3 regions of the Cytobacillus sp. T106 genome follow, and region 2 is predicted to be linked to each of the others. Evidence: riboswitches for the same ligand, from Rfam matches in the RefSeq annotation. Region 2 holds a riboswitch; each other region holds the start of a gene.
The links. A riboswitch is a leader RNA that binds a small molecule or an ion and turns the genes downstream of it on or off. The one in region 2 is predicted to bind S-adenosylmethionine.

Region 1: it holds a riboswitch for S-adenosylmethionine, as region 2 does, so the genes downstream of both, ABU165_RS23880 (O-acetylhomoserine aminocarboxypropyltransferase/cysteine synthase family protein) here and ABU165_RS24495 (peptide ABC transporter substrate-binding protein) in region 2, are expected to answer to the same signal.
Region 3: it holds a riboswitch for S-adenosylmethionine, as region 2 does, so the genes downstream of both, ABU165_RS14425 (methionine biosynthesis PLP-dependent protein) here and ABU165_RS24495 (peptide ABC transporter substrate-binding protein) in region 2, are expected to answer to the same signal.

What each region holds. Positions count from the first base shown of each region.
Region 1 covers NZ_JBEUMK010000024.1:27,550-34,543, forward strand. Annotated here, with positions in the region: gene ABU165_RS23875 (methionine ABC transporter ATP-binding protein) at 1-1,002, opposite strand, end outside; SAM riboswitch class I at 1,196-1,303, opposite strand; gene ABU165_RS23880 (O-acetylhomoserine aminocarboxypropyltransferase/cysteine synthase family protein) at 1,431-2,747, opposite strand; SAM riboswitch class I at 2,844-2,943, opposite strand; gene ABU165_RS23885 (MFS transporter) at 3,097-4,365, opposite strand; gene ABU165_RS23890 (thioredoxin family protein) at 4,591-4,908, opposite strand; gene ABU165_RS23895 (toprim domain-containing protein) at 4,908-5,264, opposite strand; gene ABU165_RS23900 (YusG family protein) at 5,489-5,728, opposite strand; gene gcvH (glycine cleavage system protein GcvH) at 5,873-6,259, opposite strand; gene ABU165_RS23910 (arsenate reductase family protein) at 6,332-6,688, opposite strand; gene ABU165_RS23915 (acyl-CoA dehydrogenase family protein) at 6,896-6,994, opposite strand, start outside.
Region 2 covers NZ_JBEUMK010000026.1:35,032-42,025, reverse strand. Annotated here, with positions in the region: gene ABU165_RS24505 (DUF6254 family protein) at 89-214, opposite strand; gene ABU165_RS24500 (DUF3231 family protein) at 416-1,429, opposite strand; SAM riboswitch class I at 1,625-1,728, shown strand; SAM riboswitch class I at 1,806-1,903, shown strand; gene ABU165_RS24495 (peptide ABC transporter substrate-binding protein) at 2,072-3,694, shown strand; gene ABU165_RS24490 (hypothetical protein) at 3,785-3,940, opposite strand; gene ABU165_RS24485 (YkvS family protein) at 4,112-4,288, opposite strand; gene ABU165_RS24480 (TetR/AcrR family transcriptional regulator) at 4,491-5,150, shown strand; gene ABU165_RS24475 (hypothetical protein) at 5,265-5,462, opposite strand; gene ABU165_RS24470 (GRP family sugar transporter) at 5,645-6,499, shown strand; gene ABU165_RS24465 (glucose 1-dehydrogenase) at 6,516-6,994, shown strand, end outside.
Region 3 covers NZ_JBEUMK010000007.1:119,479-126,472, reverse strand. Annotated here, with positions in the region: gene odhB (2-oxoglutarate dehydrogenase complex dihydrolipoyllysine-residue succinyltransferase) at 1-746, opposite strand, end outside; gene sucA (2-oxoglutarate dehydrogenase E1 component) at 748-3,588, opposite strand; gene ABU165_RS14430 (H-type small acid-soluble spore protein) at 4,422-4,601, shown strand; SAM riboswitch class I at 4,685-4,798, shown strand; gene ABU165_RS14425 (methionine biosynthesis PLP-dependent protein) at 4,865-6,013, shown strand; gene metC (cystathionine beta-lyase) at 6,010-6,994, shown strand, end outside.

The DNA.
Region 1 (6,994 bases), on a different contig from region 2:
GCCAACCTGCTGTGCATGGATATATTCAATCGCTTTGGCAATTTCGTCAGCCTGCCCATCTAGATGGATGAACAATGTTCCATAAGAGCCGTTTTGAGTCTGCGAGATTTTCCCTTGAAGGATATTAACTGTCAACTCAAAGGAACGGATCAGATTCGTGATGAGCGGCTGTTCAGCCGATTCCCCGACGAAGGACAGCTGTACGACTTTTCCATGCGGATACAATCCAAGCAAGGCCTCTGCTGTCTCTTTTGTTTCCTCAGGTTCTGTGACCTGCTGGACGAATCTCTTTGTGATCTGCTCGCGCGGATTTTTAAACACTTCCAGGACAGGGCCGATTTCCACGGCCTTTCCGCCTTCCATGACAGCTACCCGATGGCAGATCTTCCTGATTACATGCATTTCATGGGTAATAAGTACAATGGTCAGTCCCAGGCGGCTGTTGATGTCCACTAGCAGATCCAGAATGGAATCCGTTGTCTGCGGGTCAAGCGCCGAGGTTGCCTCATCGCACAGAAGCACCTTCGGGTTATTTGCAAGCGCCCTGGCAATCCCGACGCGCTGCTTCTGCCCGCCGCTCAGCTGGGAAGGGTAAGCATCCTCACGGCCGTCAAGGCCGACAAGGTTGATGAGCTCATTGACTCTTTTTTCTCTTTCCTGGCGCGCAACCCCCGCAATTTCCAGCGGGAATGCAATATTGTCTCTTACGGTCCTTGACCAGAGAAGGTTAAAGTGCTGGAAAATCATGCTGATTTCCTGGCGCGCTTTGCGCAGCTCCGCACCCCTGATTTTTGAGATCTCCCTGCCGGCTACCGTAACCGTTCCCTCTGAGGGAAGCTCAAGCCCGTTCAGCATCCGTATCAAGGTGCTTTTCCCTGCACCGCTGTAGCCGATCACTCCGAAGATTTCACCTTCCTTGATTTCAAGGTTGACATCATCAACTGCTTTGACCGGGCCTTTTTTTGACGAATATATCTTTTTAACATCTTTTATTGAAATCAATTGCCGTATTCACCTCTTTTATATCCAATTAGACAAATGGCTTTACAGAGATATATCATCCTGCCAATCCCCATAAGAGTAGTTTCCTGAAACCAGGGCAAGATTATTCCATGGCTTCAAGACAGGAGACTTTTCTGTAAAAATAAAAATGCCTTTCTGCATGTGAGCAGAAAGGCATGATGGAAAAACCTTTCTCTCATCTGCCAAAGCTAAAAGCTTTGTGTGAATTGGCACCATTTCAATAAACATTGACGGTTGCCGGGCTTCATCGGGCACATCCCTCCACCTCTCTTGATAAGAGCTATCATATATGAAGTTCATTTTCATTCATTAGCCATTTTTGAATTACGAGTGCTATCGTATCATGGATGAAAAAGGGTGTCAACAACAAAGTTTAATGCTAAAAATTACCGGCTGATTCCTGAAGTTCATACCTTCCCTGCCAGTGAATGGCTTCCGGTTGCGGCTTCAATTGCCTGCTCCAGGTCCTCGATCAGATCTTCGGCATTTTCTATGCCAACAGAAATGCGGATTAGATCCTCCGGCACCCCTGCTGACTTCAGGCCTTCTGAATCAAGCTGCTGGTGAGTGGTGCTGGCAGGATGGATGATGAGGCTTTTGGCATCGCCGACATTGGCTACATGCGCCCACAGTTCCAGGCTGTTGATCAGCTTGGCACCGGCCTCCCTGCCTCCCTCAATGCCAAATACAGCCACAGCTCCGGCTCCTTTAGGCAAATACTTATCAGCAAGTGCCTTATCAGGATGGCCTTCATCCCCCGGATAAAGCACCCAGGTCACAGCAGGGTGATTCTTTAAATACTCTGTCACTTTCTTTGTATTGCTGATATGCTCCTTCATCCTCACATGCAGTGTTTCAAGACCGAGAGTGAACTGGAATGCGTTCTGCGGGCTGAGTGCCGGCCCCAGGTCCCTCAGCAGCTGGACTCTGGCTTTGACGATAAAAGCTGCCGCGCCGATTGCTTCACTGTACACCAGGTTATTGTAGCTTGGGTCCGGATTGGTGAAGCCAGGGAATTTGACTGAATTCCAGTCAAAACGACCTGCGTCTACTATGACGCCCCCCATTGTCGTCCCATTTCCCAGTAGCCATTTTGTCGCTGAATGGATCACGATGTCTGCCCCAAAATCAATCGGCCTGCAGAGATATGGAGTGGCAAAGGTATTATCAACTATCAGCGGAATACCTGCTTCATGGGCAATTTCCGCCACTTTCTCAATATCGAGGACCTTTAAGCTTGGATTGCCGATTGTTTCAGCGAATACAGCTTTTGTTTTTTCATTGATGGCCTCCCTGAAATTTTCCGGGTCCTCGGGATTGACCAGCTTTACATTGATTCCGTATTTAGGAAGAGTGACGGCAAATAAATTATATGTCCCTCCATAAAGATTTGAAGCTGCTACAATTTCATCTCCGGCCTGGGCAATGTTCAGGATGGCAAGAGTGATGGCAGCCTGGCCGCTTGCAACAGCAAGTGCCCCTACGCCGCCTTCAAGCAGTGAGACCCTTTCCTCAAATACAGTAACTGTCGGATTATGGATTCTTGTATAGATATAGCCCGGCTCCTTTAAGCCGAACAGATTGGCGGCGTGCTCTGTATTCTGGAACTGATAAGCATTATTCTGATAGATCGGCACTGCCCTTGCCCCTGTTGCAGGGTCAGGCTGCAGTCCTCCATGTACACCAAGTGTTTCAAATCGATAGTTCTTTTGCTTCTCTGCCATTGTTCTCTCTCCTTCGGGTTATCAGATATTTTCATTATGCCGGATCACTGCTGGTAACAATAAAAGCCCCTCTGCAGAAGAGGGGCTTTTTCGCTCAACTTATCTGCCAGAGATCATGCTCTGCTGGAATTAGCACCGTTCTATTGCCGGTTGCCGGGTTTCATCGGGCCAGTCCCTCCACCTCTCTTGATAAGAAATATGAAATTTTTAGCGTGCTTGAAGTTAAAATGATAGTATCATAACCAGCAAAAAAGAGTCAACTGATTTTTTAGAAAGTTCAGTTTTATATTTCTATGAATGTTCGACAAATAGAAAGGCTTATGACAATTTCCCGAGAAATATCCGCTTATCATACAATCTTTGCTGTATTTGTTCTTCCAGAAGGCTCTGAAAGCCTTCTGAATACGACAAAAAAGTATGTAGAGCCTATTAAATATAAGACTGCAGTTATGGTGAAGACAATAGAATATCCCCAATAGTCTCCGTATTTGATGACAAGGCCTGTAGAGACAGGGCCCATCACTGCCCAGCCCAGATTGAACACCATCTGATTCACCGAGCTGGCCAGGCCTCTTTTGGAATCATCCACCTTCGACATCATCAAAGACATCTGGATCGGATTTCCCGCATTCATTAAAGCCTGCCTGAATAGAAAGCCAATGGCGGCCAGCCATAAATTCTCTGTGTAAGCAGTCAGTAGAAGGAAAGGCAGGGAGGAAAGCTGCAGGAAAACGACTGCCTTTACCTCCCCGATCCTCCTTACCACCTGGGGACCAATGATCATGGCCGCTGCCGTAGCTGCCTGACCGAGGGAAATAATCAGCCCGATTGCAGAATTCGACGCATGGAAACGGTCTGCAAAATATAGATTTAGGTAAGGTATGACAAGCCCTGCCCCAAATCCGATAAACAGCTGTGCTGCAGCGAACAGGATGATGATCTTGAAACCATCATCCTTCAGAGAAAACCGTGTGCTTCCTTTAGCTCCGCCGATTTGCGGGATTTTATCGCTTCGGTTTTCCTGAAAGCGGAGTATCGGAAATATTCCCGCCAGATAGATGGCTCCTCCCAGCAGTAAAGTAAACCGTATGCTCGCCAGCTCCGAGAAATAAAAAGCAAACAAGTCAGTCAGCAGTCCGCCGCTTAAATTGCCGATGACATTGGCTCCTGTCATAACAGCGAAATGGATGCTGAACAAATGAACCCTCTGCTCTGGCTTGGAATTCTCTGTCAGCCAGGGAATGGAGGATACCTGAATGAAGGCCGTCCCCAGCCCTGTGCCAAAGGCAAACACGATAAGCAGGCTCTGCATGTCAACCATGCTCCTGGCAAGCAGAATCACACCGGTTGCAGCAGCCCCGAACTGCATAGCCTTCTTCCGGCCGATCCTGTCGCTCATAATGCCTGCGGGGATCAGCACAAGGGCTGTCGCCAATGCAGTCATCGCTATGATCTGGCCATTCACCTGCTCTGAATAGCCAAGCTCCCGTATATAAAAATTATAAATGACCATAAAAATGCCCATTCCGATCTGCGTGAAAATATTGGCTGCAAAAGCCCGGCGTATATTACTGTTATATCCGCGGATCTGTTCAGCCCATTCCTGATAAAAAGCCATTTTATATGCCCCTCGCATTTATTTCGTTTCCCTAAATAATCATAATATCGTTTAGAGAAAAAATCCATCCTTTTCCTTTGAATCTTCTGGTTTTTCTGCTAAATAATCCGGAACATTTTATCCATTGACCATGATAATCCCTGGACACTGGCCGCGGACAGATGCGCAAACAGTAAAAAGCCTGTACCAGCCGGGTGTCCTACCCTCTAGTACAGGCTTTATTATTTACAGCAGATATTCTTTTGTTTTTTCCAGCAGGTATGGAACAGAGTGGAATGCGTATATTTTTTCTGCCAGCTGTCCCTCCCGGAAAAATAGCAGGCAGGGGACACTTTCTACTGACCACTTGCCGGCCAGGTCAGGAAAATAGTTCAAGTTTGCCTTTCTGCATTCAATTCCCGGGAGTACCTCAAGGGTCACTTCCAGCATCCGTCCAGCCATCTGGCATGTTCCGCACATCGGTGTGTAAAGATAGAGCATCCATGTCTCCCTGTCTTTTTCATACCGTTCCAAATCCCCAAGCATCAGTTCTTGCAACCCCATCATCCTCTATCTAAAAACTCAGCATAAACGTCTATATTTGCGCCAAGCAGAACCGTTGCAAGATGCTGCTCCGGTGCAGTGGCCACTTCCCGGTACATTTTATCAATATAAAGATGTGCTGCTTCCGGGAATTCCCGTTTGAACTGCTTTCTCAGCTTTTCGCCGGATTCATCTGCATCCACCAGAATATAAACATCACGGTCAAATAATTCGTCAATCAATTCATCCAGGCGGGTTATGCTGATTGTCCCGTTCGTACAAATGATTTCAACAGGCTCCTTAATAATATTCTTAACCTTGCGCTTATCAGAAGTGCCTTCGACAATAATTACCTTTTCTATGTTTTCTGCATGCATATTCATCACCTGACGGGAGTTGATATTTTTACTTTACCTTATTCTATGTTCGGCAAAATGGTGTTGAACTCCTGCCTTGCTTTCGGAAAACGGGCAGGCGGTCACTTGCTGAAAAACACCATCCCCGCATTCCGCCTGATCAAAATCCGCCCATAAAAGAGCCGGCAGATCCTTATTTACCCTTTTTTCTGCAAAAAAAACAGCGGCAATGCCCGCTGCTTTCTTTAGCACCAGCCGCCTTCATCGCAGTCCGTATAACGGGCTTCCGGCTGCTCTGTTGAAGTAATATGCTGGTAGATTTTCTGTTCATTCTGCTCAAAGTGATGATCAAGGGTAAATGAAGCACCTTCAGGCATCGGCGCTTCCCCGATCATCTCATTTCCAAGATAAAGCTCCAGCTTACCGTCCTTCAGCCTTCCTGTGACCCGATCGGTAATATCGATCTTTTGCTGTTTCAGTGTCATTAGAATCCCACCTTTTTTACTTTCTTAACAATAGAATGCCCTTCTAATGGAAAGAAACTATGGGAAATTAATTACATTGAGTGAAGTAAGAAAATAACGGAAAGAGAAAGCATAAAAAGCGCCTGCAGCAGGCGCTTATCTCTTTTAATCTTCGTTGGTCATCTCTTCATATTGTTCAGCAGTCATCAGCTTGTCCACTTCGCTGCTGTCTGCAGGCTCAACAACAACCATCCAGGCCTTTTCATAAGGAGATTCATTTACAAATTCAGGGCTGTCATTCAGCTCTTCGTTGATTTCAACCACCTTGCCGCTGATTGGAGCATATAATTCAGATACAGTCTTTACAGACTCAACGCTTCCAAAAGGCTCATTTACCGTGATGCTGTCCCCGACTTCAGGAAGCTCAACGAAAACGATGTCCCCGAGCTCTGATTGAGCAAAATCGGTAATGCCGACCCGTACTTTTTCTCCTTCAACTTTTACCCATTCATGTTCTTCTGAGTAACGCAATTCCTTAGGTATGCTGCTCACAATAATCCCTCCAAGATTCTAGTTCTTTACCGGGCTTAAGCCTTCGCTATAAAGGAAATAGCAGATGATGCCTTAAAGCCATGTTTTAGCAAAATCCTCTTCTTTGAAACCGACTGTCGCTTTTTGGCCGTCGAATGCCAAAGGCCGCTTTATCAGCATTCCGTCAGATGCAAGCAAGTCCAGCAGCTCTGTGTCGGACATGGTTTTCACCTTGTCCTTCAAACCTAGCTCCCTGTACTTCTGGCCGCTCGTATTAAAGAATTTTTTAATATCGAGGCCGCTTTTTCTATAAGCATCTTCAAGCTCAGTGCGTGAAGGAGGATTTTCGACAATATGTACTTCATGGTAAGGAACGCCGTTTTCTTCAAGCCATTTTTTGGCCTTGCGGCATGTCCCGCATTTCGGATACCAGTAAAAATTCAGCAGCAAATTCTGCACCACCCAATCGTTTCTATCCAAACTCACAGGCTGATCACCCATTTAATTGCATACTATCATATTTTCGGCAAAATTCATAACCTTGAGTTTTAAAAATTTCGTCAGATTGAAGTGTCCAAAAACAGCAATTGCCCCTCCGGATAGAGGAGCAATGCGTCTTTGCATTTTCAGTTAAGGATAACTCCTATTTATTTCTGATTACAGTACATAACGCTCAGCGTCGATCAGCTTCTCTGAAGCCTCGCGCTTTTTGGCGATCAGATTGATCGGTGTGTGGCGGGTAAATTTACGGAGAGC
Region 2 (6,994 bases):
TCTTTCCCAGTTTATTAGCAACTTCAGCGCCAGAAAGGAAATGTAAAGTCTAAATAAAGGCCCGGGACTATGTCCCGGACCCTTTCTTTCAGGAGCGTCCGCCTTTGCCGGGTTCATCAGCCAGCTGATCAAATGATTTAACCTTACCATGCGGATGCTGAGTTTCTTTTCTCTGCCGCCACTGTCTTTCTTCCTGCTTTTTAGACTGTGTCATGAGAAGCCCTCCTCTCATTGGTATCCTTTTTAGATTTGCCTGATGTCCCTTTTTCAGTCTTAAAACTTTCTCCCAGCTGGAGTCTTGGGTATATTTTGTCCAGGTTCCTTAATTGCTTATCTGCTGGTATAATCCGGTTGTATTCAATCATGGAAGCAAACGAAAAAAGAACAGCACAAACCCCAGCTTTTAAAGATGGGGTCAGGGTGTTCCTTTTTTAGCCAATGCATCACGGTCTGTCGTTCCGGGAGGCTGCTCCAGCCAGCCGTGCTTGATCATAATGTCTGCTCCGCTTTTAGCATACAGGGCAATCTCAACGGCTAGCCGCTGATAGCTGGCTGCTACATCAGTACGCTGGCTTGCAACACCTGCTGTAGCATAATTTCCGGACCCGGTTGCACTTAACAAAGACATATGAAACATCATCAGCTTATCGGAAAATACCTGCTTAGTTGTATCGTATACGGCTATATTAGGTGAACCTACAGCCTGTATATTGCTTTCCAGCAGAATCTTCGTAAAAATGCCAACATGCTTTTGGGAAATTTCTTTTCCTCTCAGCATAAATTCCTGTACTTCTTTCAGCCGAGCTGTTTGTGCAAAAGCTGCGGCAATCTGCAGCCCGATGGAATTTGTCTGTATATTCACGGTCAGATGAGAAATTTCCACCGCATTCAAAGGTCTTTTAGTCGCAAAGGGGTTCAGGCCGCTTAAATATTTCTTTGTATCCACATAATCCGTTTCATGCGGATACGAGATGTAGGGAGCTCTTATGTAAATCCCTTTTTCAAGCATCAGGTTTGTAGTCATATTGTAGAGCAAGGCCGTTTCTGCCAATCCTTCGGTAAAGAATTTCCTTATATCATTTCTGGCGCACATAGCAAGCATGCCGCTGTAAGCAAGCATTCCCGCTTTTGCCATATGGTTGATATATGCCAGGCAGAAGGTGTCTGAAAACAGACTAGGAGCATCAGGATTGACATCGCCTCCGCCGAAGCCATTCGGAACAGCCATTTTTTCTTCTTTGAAAAGGGGTTCCAGGTATTGCAGGTGGCTGGTCGAAAGATCAATGGCAAATTGGAGGGCAGCGCCAATTTCAGCTTCTGTTGCATGGGTAATCATATAGCCAAGAACACATTTTGACATGCTGTCATTCATATAAGTAGTCCAGAGCATCGCGATTTCTGCCGATGTAAGGGGGGTTTTCTTGTCCATAGGAAGACTCCTTCAATCAGTATGAAAATAGTGTTTGCAATTTAGGGAGGAATTATAAGGCAGGAACTATCCTAATTATGTCTTTAGCCCTTCTGTTGTTTGAAAATATAGAAAAGTAGAACTTTTATCTTTTCTGTTGACGAAATTTTCTAAATTGGTTATTCTTAGTGCACCGAAAAATTATATATCTATAATTTCTTATCAAGAGAGACGGAGGGGTATGGCCCGAAGAAGTCTCGGCAGCAGGTTCATCCGGACACTGTGCCAAATCCATCAGGCAAAGGCCTGGCAGATAAGAAGGGATCTTGTTCATACATACTGTCCTCTTCTATCTGCAGAAGGGGCTTTTTTATTTCTGCCAGCTAAAAAACTATATCACTTATCCAGAGAGGCGGAGGGACTGGCCCGATGAAGCCTCGGCAGCAGGTCTGTTGACACTGTGCCAATTCCACCGGTATACCGGAAAGATAAGCAGAGACCATTCCTCTCAGCTGTCTTTGCCGGGAGGTTTTTTAGTATGGTAAAGAAGTAAAGGATATTTTCGGAATAAGCCATAAAGGACGGGGGGATTGCTAATTTAAATCTTAGTATTTTAATATGATAAATCGATTTAGAGCGCTAAAATAAAAGGAGGATAAAATTATGAAAAAATTATCACTGGTATCGCTGGCCATCCTGCTGTTTGCGCTGGCTGTTCTTGCAGGGTGCAGCAATGGTGAAGAAGGATCAGCATCCGGAGAAAATGACGTTGAACAAGTATTGAATGCCAATCTTGGAGGGGAGCCGTATACCCTTGATCCTGCTTTTGCATCTGATACAACTTCCTTCTGGGTGATCGATAACTTATATGAAGGCTTATACCGCTATGATAAAGACGGAAATGCAGTGGAAGGGGCAGCCAGCAAGGTTGATGTTTCAGAAGACGGTAAAATATATACCTTCACAATCAGGGACGGGCAGAAGTGGTCCAATGGAGATCCGCTGACAGCAAAGGATTTTGAGTTTGCATGGAAAAGGGTCCTGAATCCTGAAACAGGCGCCTATGATCCTTCTAGCTTTTTTTACATAAAAGGGGCTGAAGAATATAACAGGGAAAATGGTTCTGTGGAAGATGTAGGAATTACTGCAGAAGACGATCATACCCTGAAGGTGGAGCTGGACACCCCGATCAAGTTCTTTCCGAAAGTACTGATGGGACAGGGCTTCATGCCGGTGAACCAGAAAACAGTCGAAGCAGACGAAAACTGGGCTGCAGGGCCGGAAACCATTGTGACCAATGGCGCTTATACACTCGGCAAATGGGAACATAATAATCTTCTTACTCTGAAAAAGAACAGCCAATACTGGAACAGTAAAGATATTACTATTGAATCCGTAAACTTTAAAATGGTGGCTGATGCCAACACCGAATATCAGATGTATAAATCAGGCGATATTGATTTGATCAAGAATCTTGCCGCCGATGCGATAGATATCGAAAAGGGGGGCAAGGAATTTATCAACTCTCCGCAATTCAGTGTCTATACATATACATTCAATGTAAATGAAGAGCCTTTCAATAACAGTAAAATCCGCAAAGCTTTCAGCCTGGCAATCGACCGTGAAGCTATCACAAAAAACATTTCTAAAGGCGGCGAAGAGCCAGCCTACGGCTATGTGGGCTACGGTGTGGAAGGGCCGTCAGGGAAGGACTTCCGGGATGAGAAGAAACCTTACTACTCTTTTGATGCGGACGAAGCAAAAGAATTGCTTGCAGAAGGAATGAAGGAAGAAGGCTGGAAGGAGCTTCCTTCTGTAACCCTGAAATATAATTCAGAAGGAAACCACAAGAAGATTGCCGAAGCTCTGCAGGAAATGTTCAAGGTGAACCTTGGGGTTGAAGTGAAGCTGGAGAACCAGGAATGGAAAACATTCATAGATACTTTCAAGCAGAAAAACTTCCAGGCGGCGCGCATGGGCTGGGTAGGGGACTTCCTGGATCCGTACCCTGTTCTGGATCTGTACAGCTCAGGCAGTTCCAGCAACTTTACAAACTGGTCCAATCCTGAATTTGACAAGCTGCTTGACCAGTCACTGACAGAGCAGGACGAAGCAAAGCGATTTGAACTGCTGCATCAGGCTGAATCTGTCCTGATGGATGAGATGCCGATCATCCCAATCTACTTTTCTTCTCAGAATGCGGTTGTAAAAGAAAATATTAAGGGAATCCGGTTCAGCCCGCTCAATAATCCGGATTTCAGATATGCTGAAAAGGTTTCTGAATAAGTCTGCACAAAAGGAGCCGGTATACCGGCTCCTTTTACAAGGTGAAAATTCCTATGTGAGTATAAAAAACAGCCTTCATCAGGCTGCAGGTTAAGAGGAAGCGGCGGGCATATTGGAAGCTGGCAGAGCAATGATTTTGCCGCCGATCTGGATATGAACGGTATCTTTGTAAATAGCCTTTACAATCCCTTTTAGCAAAACAGGTGAATCTACCGCTAATTTCTTTGAGTCTTTGCTGATTTCCATGCCAGAATCCTCCCAGGGTATGAATTTTGATCAATTGGCAGAATGATTAAACATATAAATCAATTCTACCTTTATAGCTTAAATCCTGCGTATTTTTTCATGTAAAAGCAAATAAACTCAGCAGCTTTTTTTCTATTAATATCTTCGGCCGCCATTATACATATCACGCTTTCAGACAATCTTGTAATTTTTATGCGATACAACCGTTATTGGTGTATCAATTTTTAACAGCAGTGCATCCTCATCGCTTATTTGGACAAGAACGCTTTCTTCTTTAACCTTCACAACCGTTCCGGTAATGGTAAGGTCATGCCTTTTAAATCTGATTGTATCTCCCTCTTTTGCCATATGTGCAACCCCTTATCGTTAAATTTTCAATCAGTAAAAAACTATGACGTAAGGACTATCCTAGTGAAATTAAGTTCATTATTGCACCATAAAAAACCCCTGTCAAACAATAAGGTGAACTTCGGTTCATGTTTTTTCGCTGCCTGATTTTAAGCTCTCTGCTATGTTCTTTATATGATATGATGAGTTTGGAGGTGAGCCTATGGCGGATAAAAATGCCGGCCCGTTTCCGGGCGAATTCCCATCACTGCCCAAACAGGAAAGAGCACTTCAAAAACGAAAGGCACTCCTGGAAAGCGGGCGGAGGCTATTCATAGAAAAAGGCTACGAAATGACAACAGCAAAAGAAATAGCAGCCGCAGCCGATGTGGCCACAGGCACCTTTTACCGCTATTTCTCTGATAAGCGCCAGCTGCTGATGGCACTGCTGCAGGACAAAATCGACTTTCTAATAATTCCTGAGCCCGACTGGCTAAATGGAGACCCGGTTCTCCTCCTTGCCCGGCTGCTGGATGAGCACTACAAAAGGCTTGAAGCCGTCGGCATCCATCGTGTGCTGCCTGAATTGCTGCCCAAGGATTCCGAATTGGCCGGCATTTTGCAGGAGGCTCGGAGAAATATACATATGCAGATTGTGCAGGGTTTAGAACAGGCGAGGCAAAAAGGATTGACCTGGAAGGACATAGATCTTGACACTGCCGCATGGTCTGCCCTCATTTTGGCCGAAAATGGACCTCATAAAGAGGAGCAAAGTTCTTCGCCGCTCAATACACTGGAAGCAGCCCGAATCATCTGCAGGATGATTTTCCCTCCTGAGGCAATCAGTCGCAATGGGAAGAATGAGGCTGAAGAAATGAAATAGAAGGCCCTGGCATTATGCCGGGCCTTATTTTTGTAGAGCCAAGGAATATTTTACATTAAAGCGAACAGTGTCTTTTTAGACCTATCCAAGTACACTTCAAACTGTATGAACTTTTTACCTCTCGAGCTGTTTCAGACCTTTTTTTAAAGCCTCCACTGCCAAAATGCTAGTACATATTGAAGTAATCTCATTGGCGAAAATAAACTTTGCCCCATAATAGAAAGCTGTCCCAAAACCCATCTCCAAAGTAAGGAATTTTTTGATGGAAGACGTTTCAATTACGAAGAAGATAAACTGCCCGTCTTTTCTCATTTCTTTCACCTTCCCGACTTATCTTAGATCATATGTCCGCAAAGATATGTCCAATTACTCTGCTATCTGTAAAAAAATTCCTTTTATTGTGCTTATTAACTCGAGGTTTCATTTTTAGCCCAATCAGGGAAAAGCTAATATCAGCATCTTGTTTTTTATCAGCGAGAAAGGGGACCGCATACATGTCAGGAATTTTATTGGCTGTCATAACAGCAGCATGCTGGGGCAGCATTATATTGGTCAGCAATAAACTCGGAGGGGATGATAATAGCCAGACCTTTGGGACAACCATCGGCGCACTGATTTTTGCAGGAGCGGTATTTCTCTTTGTCAGACCGGAACTGTCACCGCTTGTATGGGGTGCAGGACTTGCTTCAGGGGCGCTTTGGTCCCTGGGACAAAAAAATCAGTTTGGGGCAGTGAAGTACCTTGGAGTCGCTAAGACTACTCCGCTATCGACCGGACTCCAGCTTATCGGGACAAGCTTTTTCGGGATTGTCGTTTTCAATGAATGGTCGACAGGGGTTCAGATTACGCTCGGCATCATTGCCCTTGTCCTGATCATCGCCGGAGCAGTCATGACTTCCTGGGGCCAGAAGGAGGGGAATGATGAGTCTAAGAATCTGAAAAAAGGGCTGGTCACCCTGCTTATTTCAACTGTTGGTTTTGTCGGATATGTTGTCATCATTAACTGGCTCGAAATCGACGGATGGTCTGCGCTGCTTCCGCAGGCGCTTGGAATGGTGATTGGCGGTACGGCACTCACAATCAAAAATAAGCCGTTCAATAAATATGCTGTCAGGAATCTTCTGACAGGGCTGATCTGGGCAGCCGGAAATCTGACGCTTCTGCTGTCGCTCCCGAAAATCGGCGTGGCAACAAGCTTCTCGCTTTCTCAGACAGGAATCGTCATCTCTACCCTGGGAGGGATTTTCCTTCTCGGCGAGAAAACATCCAAAAAGCAAACAATCCTTATCATCACAGGGTGCCTGCTCATCATAGCAGGCGGAGTGCTGATTGGATTTACAAAAGGATAAGAAAAGGAGAATGGATATGTACAAAGACCTTGAAGGAAAAACAGTCGTGATAACAGGTGGAAACTCAGGGCTTGGGCGGGCAATGGCCGAAAGATTCGGAGCAGAAAAATCGAATGTCGTCATTAATTATCACAGCAATGATGATAATATCGACGAAATCATTGAGAAGATTGAAAACGCAGGAGGAAAGGCTAGCAGCATCCAGGGGGATGTCGGCAGCGAGGAAGATGTCAAGCGGATCATTGAACATGCTGTGCATACCTTTGGTTCCCTTGACGTTATGGTCAATAATGCCGGGATTGAAAATGAAGTTCCATCAGAGCAACTCTCACTGGATGATTGGAATAAAGTCATCAACACAAACCTGACAGGTCAGTTCCTTGGCTCCCGAGAAGCAATCAACTATATGCTGGAGAACGACATAAAAGGCTCTATCATCAATATGTCATCCGTCCACCAGCGTATCCCCTGGCCTCACTTCGTCCATTATGCTGC
Region 3 (6,994 bases), on a different contig from region 2:
CCCAGCTTAACGTCATTTTCTTCAAAGAACTTGTCTTTGCGGCGCTTGCGCAGGTTCATTACATTGGTCATATCAACTTCATTGAACGTTGTCAGCATGGCAGCATTCTGCTGAACCTCAACAAGGCGATTGGCAATCGTCTGTCTGCGGCGGGACATGCGGACGCGTTCGACAGGCTTGCTGTCCTGTGCCGGCTGTGCAGCAGGTCCTGGTGATGCAGCTGCTGGCTTTGATTCTTGCTTTGCTGCCTGTGGATTGTATCCGGAAACATCCTGTGCCCTTACGCGGCCAAGAGGATCGGCTGTCGGCACCTGGCTGAGATCAATGCCTTTTTCCCGGGCCATCTTGCGTGCTGCAGGAGATGCGATCGGACGCTGCTTCTTTTCCTGTTCTTCTTCTGTTTGCGGCTTAGCTTCGTTTGTTACAGGCTCTTTCGGAGCAGCCGGCGGCTCAGAAGCCTGAGGCGCTTTCTCAGCTGGTGCTTCTTCAGCAGGAGCACTGCCTTCTGTCGCTTCCGTATCAACTGTCGCAATCGTTTCGCCAACCTGGACAGTGTCACCTTCTTGTGCGCCGAGATCCTTGATGACTCCGCTGTATTCAGAGATGATTTCAACATTGACCTTGTCGGTTTCCAGCTCTACGACATAATCCCCTTTATTGACAAAGTCGCCCGGCTGTTTCAGCCATTGAGCCACCGTACCTTCTGTAATTGATTCCGCCAATTCTGGAACTTTAATTTCTGCCACTTTAAAATCCTCCCTCTTCCGTACGTGTTAAGACTTCATTAATGATGCGCGCTTGTTCTTTTTTGTGGACGTTCGGGTCACCCTCTGCCGGGCTTGAACGGCGGCGTCTTCCGGTATAGGAAACTTTTGCACCGGCTGGAGCCAATTCGGAAAGGCGCGGTTCTACAAAATTCCATGCTCCCATATTCTTCGGCTCTTCCTGAACCCATACGATTTCCTCAACGTTTGGATACTGTTCAAGGATGCTTCTGATTTTCTTCATCGGGAACGGGTAAATTTCTTCGACCCTTAAAATATGAAGCCAGTCAAGGTTAGCTGCATCCTCAATATTCTCATGAAGGTCGATCATGATCTTTCCTGTACCAAATACAATCCTTTTCACCTGATCTTTTGCCTGTCCCAATCCAGGCTGTTCAATGATCGGCTGGAAGGCTCCTTCGCTGAGCTCCAGCCCGTTGGAAGCAACATTCGGGTTGCGCAGCAGGCTCTTAGGCGACATGAGGACAAGAGGCCTTACTTCTTCCCTGTTCAGGATGGCAGCCTGTCTCCTCAGAATATGGAAGTACTGTGCAGATGAAGTCAGGTTGGCAACTGTCCAGTTGTTTTCAGCTGCTAAAGTCAGGAATCTTTCAACCCTGCCGCTCGAGTGCTCTGGCCCCTGGCCTTCATAACCATGAGGCAGAAGCATGACAAGACCGGATTTCTGTCCCCATTTCGCTCTTCCAGCGGATATGAATTGGTCGAACATGACTTGTGCAGCATTGGAGAAGTCACCGTATTGTGCTTCCCACAGCACTAAAGTTTCAGGTGCGAATACATTGTAGCCGTATTCAAAGCCGACAACAGCCATTTCTGACAGCGGGCTGTTATGGACTGCAAATGAAGCTTTAGAAGAAGAAAGCATATGCAATGGTGAATAAGCTTTTCCTGAACTGCTGTCATGAAGGACAACATTTCTCTGGGCAAAGGTTCCGCGTTCTGAATCCTGCCCGGACAGGCGGATTGGCGTACCATCCTTCAGGATGGAGGCGAATGCCAATGTTTCTGCAAGGCCCCAGTCAATTTTTCCGTTGCCTTCGAGCGCTTCAGTCCTGCGCTTCAGGATTTTGTCCAGTTTATTGAAGACCTTGAAATCTTCAGGCCATGTCAGAAGCTCTTCATTGATTTGCTTTAATGTCTTCAGTTCAACAGCTGTGGCTAATTCAGGAATACCTTTTTCAACCGTTTCAGGCGGATTGGTTTCCTCAACTTCCTTTTTCTTATCTGGAACTTTATTATAGGCCTCTTTCAGCTTATCAAGAACCTCAGCATCCATTCCTTCCAGGCTTTCCCTGGAAAGAGTGCCGTTTGCAACCAGCTGTTCACTGTATAGTGATTTAATGGTTGGGCGCTTATGTATAACATTGTACATAAGCGGATTTGTCGTCATCGGCTCATCCATTTCGTTGTGTCCGAAACGTCGGTAGCCGATCAGATCAATCAGAAAATCTTTATTGAATTTCGCCCTGTATTCACAGGCGAGCTGGGCGGCAGCTACCACAGCTTCAGGATCGTCAGCATTTACATGCAGGATCGGAATTTCATAGCCCTTGGCAAGATCGCTTGCATACCGGGTAGATCTGGAATCCTGGGATTCTGTTGTAAATCCGATCGTATTATTTGCAATGATATGAATGGTTCCGCCAGTACGGTAACCAGTAAGCTGGCTGAGATTCAATGTTTCTGCCACAGTTCCCTGTCCCGGGAAAGCTGCGTCACCATGAATAAGGATTGCCATAGCCGAGCTTGGATCTTCCTTCGGATAGCCGGAAGCGCTTCTGTCATCCTGGGCTGCCCGTGTGAAGCCTTCAACTACCGCGCCGACGAATTCAAGGTGGCTCGGGTTATTAGCAAGCGTCAGCCTTGCTTTAGTCGTGTTTTCCTTCTTGATCTGCCTGTCCAATCCCAGGTGATATTTTACGTCGCCTGTCCAGCCGTAGTTAATGCCGATAGAACCTTCAGAAGGCACAAGCTCTTTATTCGGCGCATGCTGGAATTCAGCGAAGATCATTTCATACGGCTTACCAAGCACATGGGCAAGCACGTTCAGGCGGCCCCGGTGAGCCATTCCGATATTGATCGTCTTCGCGCCGTCGACAACAGATTCTGCAACCAGCTCGTCCAATAGCGGCACAAGCGTATCAAGCCCTTCGATTGAAAAGCGTTTTTGCCCGACAAATGTGCGATGAAGGAATTTTTCAAACTCCTCAACCTCCATCAGCCTTTTCAGGACTCCCACCTTCTTTTCATTTGAAGGTTCGGCAAGCAGTGTGCCTGTTTCCACCTTGTTCCGAAGCCAATTCTTTTCGTTCACATCGTATACATGATGAAACTCATAAGCTATTGTTTGGGTATATACATTCTTAAGATGCTCTATTGCTTCAAATCCATTGCGTACATGTGAAGGGGCATCTGAACAAATGATCGATGCCGGCACCTGCTCCAGATCATTCCGGGTCAATCCATATTGCTCCAGCGCAAGGATGTCTTTCTCCGGCTTATTGTTTTTTAATGGGTAGATATCAGCCGAGATATGGCCGTACGCCCTGATATTATCCGCAAGGCGGATAGCTGCCAGCGTTTTTTCCAGCTGTCCGGGAGCAGCAGCCTGGACAGGCTTATCATTTTCAAAGGTGTCAATCTGAGTTTGTTCAGGAGATCCCCACTTTTCAAAGTACTCTCTCATTTCAGCGTCTACTGATTGAGGGTCCTCCAGGAATCTTTCATATAATTCAATAACATAGCCAAGGTTTGGTCCATGAAACCCCTGTAAAGGTCCCTCGCCGTTGGATGGCGTTTTCATGAAAATTACCTCCGAGTGTTTTTTTAAGAAAACATTTAGTTTCCGGCATTTTATCCCGTAAATTTTTACCCTAATATATGAAATAGTAACGCAAAATTGTATGAATAATAATTTTATTCAGAGGATAAAACGTTTTCAATGACATTTTACCACGCAAATCCCTATCGTACAAAGGATTTAAACTGAAAATTAGAAGAAAAATGTAATTTTTTTTCATCACCTTAAAATCTATATTAAAAAAATGATTTTTCTATTTTTTTTCGCTCCATTATGAATATAGTAATGTTATAATAGGTAGATATCTAACTTTAGGACTGTAAAGGATTAAGGGATTCTTGTGAATAAACAGCGATTATTATTCTAATAGTAAAAAATAAAACCGGGAAAGATTCCCGGTTTTATTTTTTTCCTATGTTTCAACTTAGTAATCTAATACAATGCCTGACCCGGCGTTTTTATGTGCAGTCCCCCATTATATTCTTTCTATATTAATGCCCAGCTGTTTTGTTTTCCTGCTCTTTATGCTGTGCAGACATTCTTGTCTTCTGTCCAAAGGAAAGTCATAAGGGCCCTTGACCAGGGTGTCCGCATGCTGGAATGGAATATGGCCTGCCTCTTCGATCAGCTCTCCGTCTTGAATGCATTCATACAATAAGCAGCGATTTTTTATATGTTTTTGCATGGACTCACCTTCACTTTCCTTTTCTTGCTTCTATTCTAAAGCAAAAGAGCTGAATTTTCACAAAAATAAATTCCCATTTTTTCTTTTCTTCCGCATAAATTTCTCCCGGCTGTACAAAAAATATAACGATACTTTCCAAGGAGGAATGAAAATGAATATTGGCAGGGCAAAAGAAATTCTTATGTCTGCTGATCCTATTAAAGTCAGCTATGAAGGTGAATCTGTAATCATACAGCATGTGGATGAAAGGACAAGGACAGCGAGGATATATTCCAGGGCTGAACCTGAAAAGGAATTGGATGTATCTGTCCTGAATCTGATCGAGGGTTGAGATCATATTTTTAAAATATTATGAAAGTTCATTGACTTTTACTGGTTTAATATTGTAAAGTATAGAAAATTCAATAACTGTATTTCTTATCAAGAGAGGCAGAGGGTATGGCCCTGTGAAGCCTCAGCAACCTTCAATGGATAATATTGAAAAGGTGCTAATTCCTGCAGGTCCTTTATGGGCTTGAAAGATAAGAAGAATGACAAGTGCTGCATCCAAAAAGTCTTCTTCTTATAGAAGACTTTTTTTATTTTCCATGGAGCATGAAAGCATTGTGCAAAAAAGGAGTGAACATATTGGTGAAAACAGAAACATTATTGGCGCAGCTTGGCAATCGAAGCGATCAGCATACAGGAACCGTCAACCCTCCGGTTTATTTTTCTACAGCTTACCGACATGAAGGAATCGGCAAGTCCAACGGCTATGATTATGTCCGGACGGGAAATCCAACTAGGGAAATACTTGAGCAGGCAATTGCCAGCCTTGAAGGAGCTGATCAGGGTTATGCCTGCAGTTCGGGCATGAGCGCCATCTCCGTTGTTTTATCTCTATTCCGTTCAGGTGATGAGCTGGTGGTGTCAAAGGATCTTTATGGAGGCACCTACAGGCTGCTTGAGCAGGGTTTTGCCAAATGGGGGCTGGTTACAAAATACGCAGATACCTCTGATATCCATGCGGTAAGCAGGCAAATCTCGCCTCATACGAAAGCAATATTCCTGGAAACGCCGACCAACCCGCTCATGCAGCAGGCTGATATTGAGGCTATGGCTGCAATCGCCCGCCAGCATGGAATTCTACTGATCGTCGATAATACCTTTTTTACGCCGGTCCTTCAGCAGCCAATCAGACTTGGGGCCGATATCGTCATACACAGTGCTACAAAATATCTGGGCGGCCATAACGATGTGCTCGCAGGCCTTATTGCGGCACGAGGAGAGAAGTTATGTGCCTCCCTTGCCCATCACCATAATGCTGCAGGAGCAGTGTTAAGCCCATTTGATTCCTGGCTCCTGATGAGAGGGATGAAGACCCTTGCCCTCCGGATGAAGAAGCATGAAAGCAATGCTCGTAAACTGGCTGAATACTTGAACAGCCATGAATATGTAGAGGAAGTGCTGTATCCCGGAAAAGGCGGAATGCTCTCCTTCAGAATCCTTGAAGAAAATTGGGCAGATCTATTCCTGCAGAAGCTGAACCTTATTACTTTCGCCGAAAGTCTTGGCGGAACTGAAAGCTTTATTACTTATCCTGCCACACAGACACATGCTGACATCCCGGAAGAGACCCGATTAGCCAATGGAATCTGCGGCAAGCTCCTTAGATTTTCTGTTGGCATCGAAGATCCGGAAGATTTGATGAAAGATTTGGAACAGGCCTTCAGTGGCTGTGTGGAAGGGGAGAATGCAAAATGAACGAAGACTGTTATAGATTCGAAACAAAGCTATTGCACAATAAACATAAAACAGACCCGGTTACAGGGGCTGTAAGCGTCCCGATTCATCATGCCTCCACCTTTCATCAAAAGGATCTTGAGTCTTTTGGCAAATATGACTACTCAAGAAGCCTAAACCCGACAAGAGAGGCGCTTGAAGAAGTAATTGCAGGACTTGAAGGCGGAACCAGAGGATTTGCGTTTTCTTCCGGTATGGCGGCCATCTCCACTTGCTTTCTTCTTCTTTCCCAGGGAGACCATGTCGTCATTTCAGAGGATGTATACGGAGGCACCTACAGGATGGTCACAGAGGTCCTCTCGCGCTACGGAATTGATTACACCTTCGCAGATATGACTAATTTAGAAGAAGTAAAAGAGGCTGCCCTTCTACATACAAAACTATTCTATGTTGAAACACCTTCCAATCCCCTCTTGAAGGTTGCCGATATTAAAAGCATTGCTGAGATTGCCAGGGAAAAAGATGCTTATACGTTCGTTGACAATACTTTCATGACCCCCCAACTGCAAAAGCCGCTGGACCTTGGGGCAGATATTGTCCTTCACAGTGCGACGAAATTTATCTCCGGACACAGTGATGTCGTTGCCGGCCTTTGTGCAGTAAAAGATCCAGTGCTGGCTGAGAAAGTGGCCTTTCTGCAGAATTCCTTTGGTGCTGTCCTTGGTGTGCAGGATTGCTGGCTGGTGCTGAGGGGTTTGAAAACCCTTCATGTCAGACTGCAGCAGTCCATGATAACAGCAGAGAAAATTGCTCTTTTCCTTGAGAATCACCCACTTGTGAAAAAAGTGCATTACCCTGGGCTTGAGAGCCATCCGCAGTTTAAGCTGCAGAGAGAACAGGCTGCCGGGCCGGGAGCTGTGCTGTCTTTTGAGCTTGAAGACGAAGATGCGCTGCGGAAATTCTCTGATGCTCTGGAAATCCCGGTTTTTGCAGTAAGCCTGG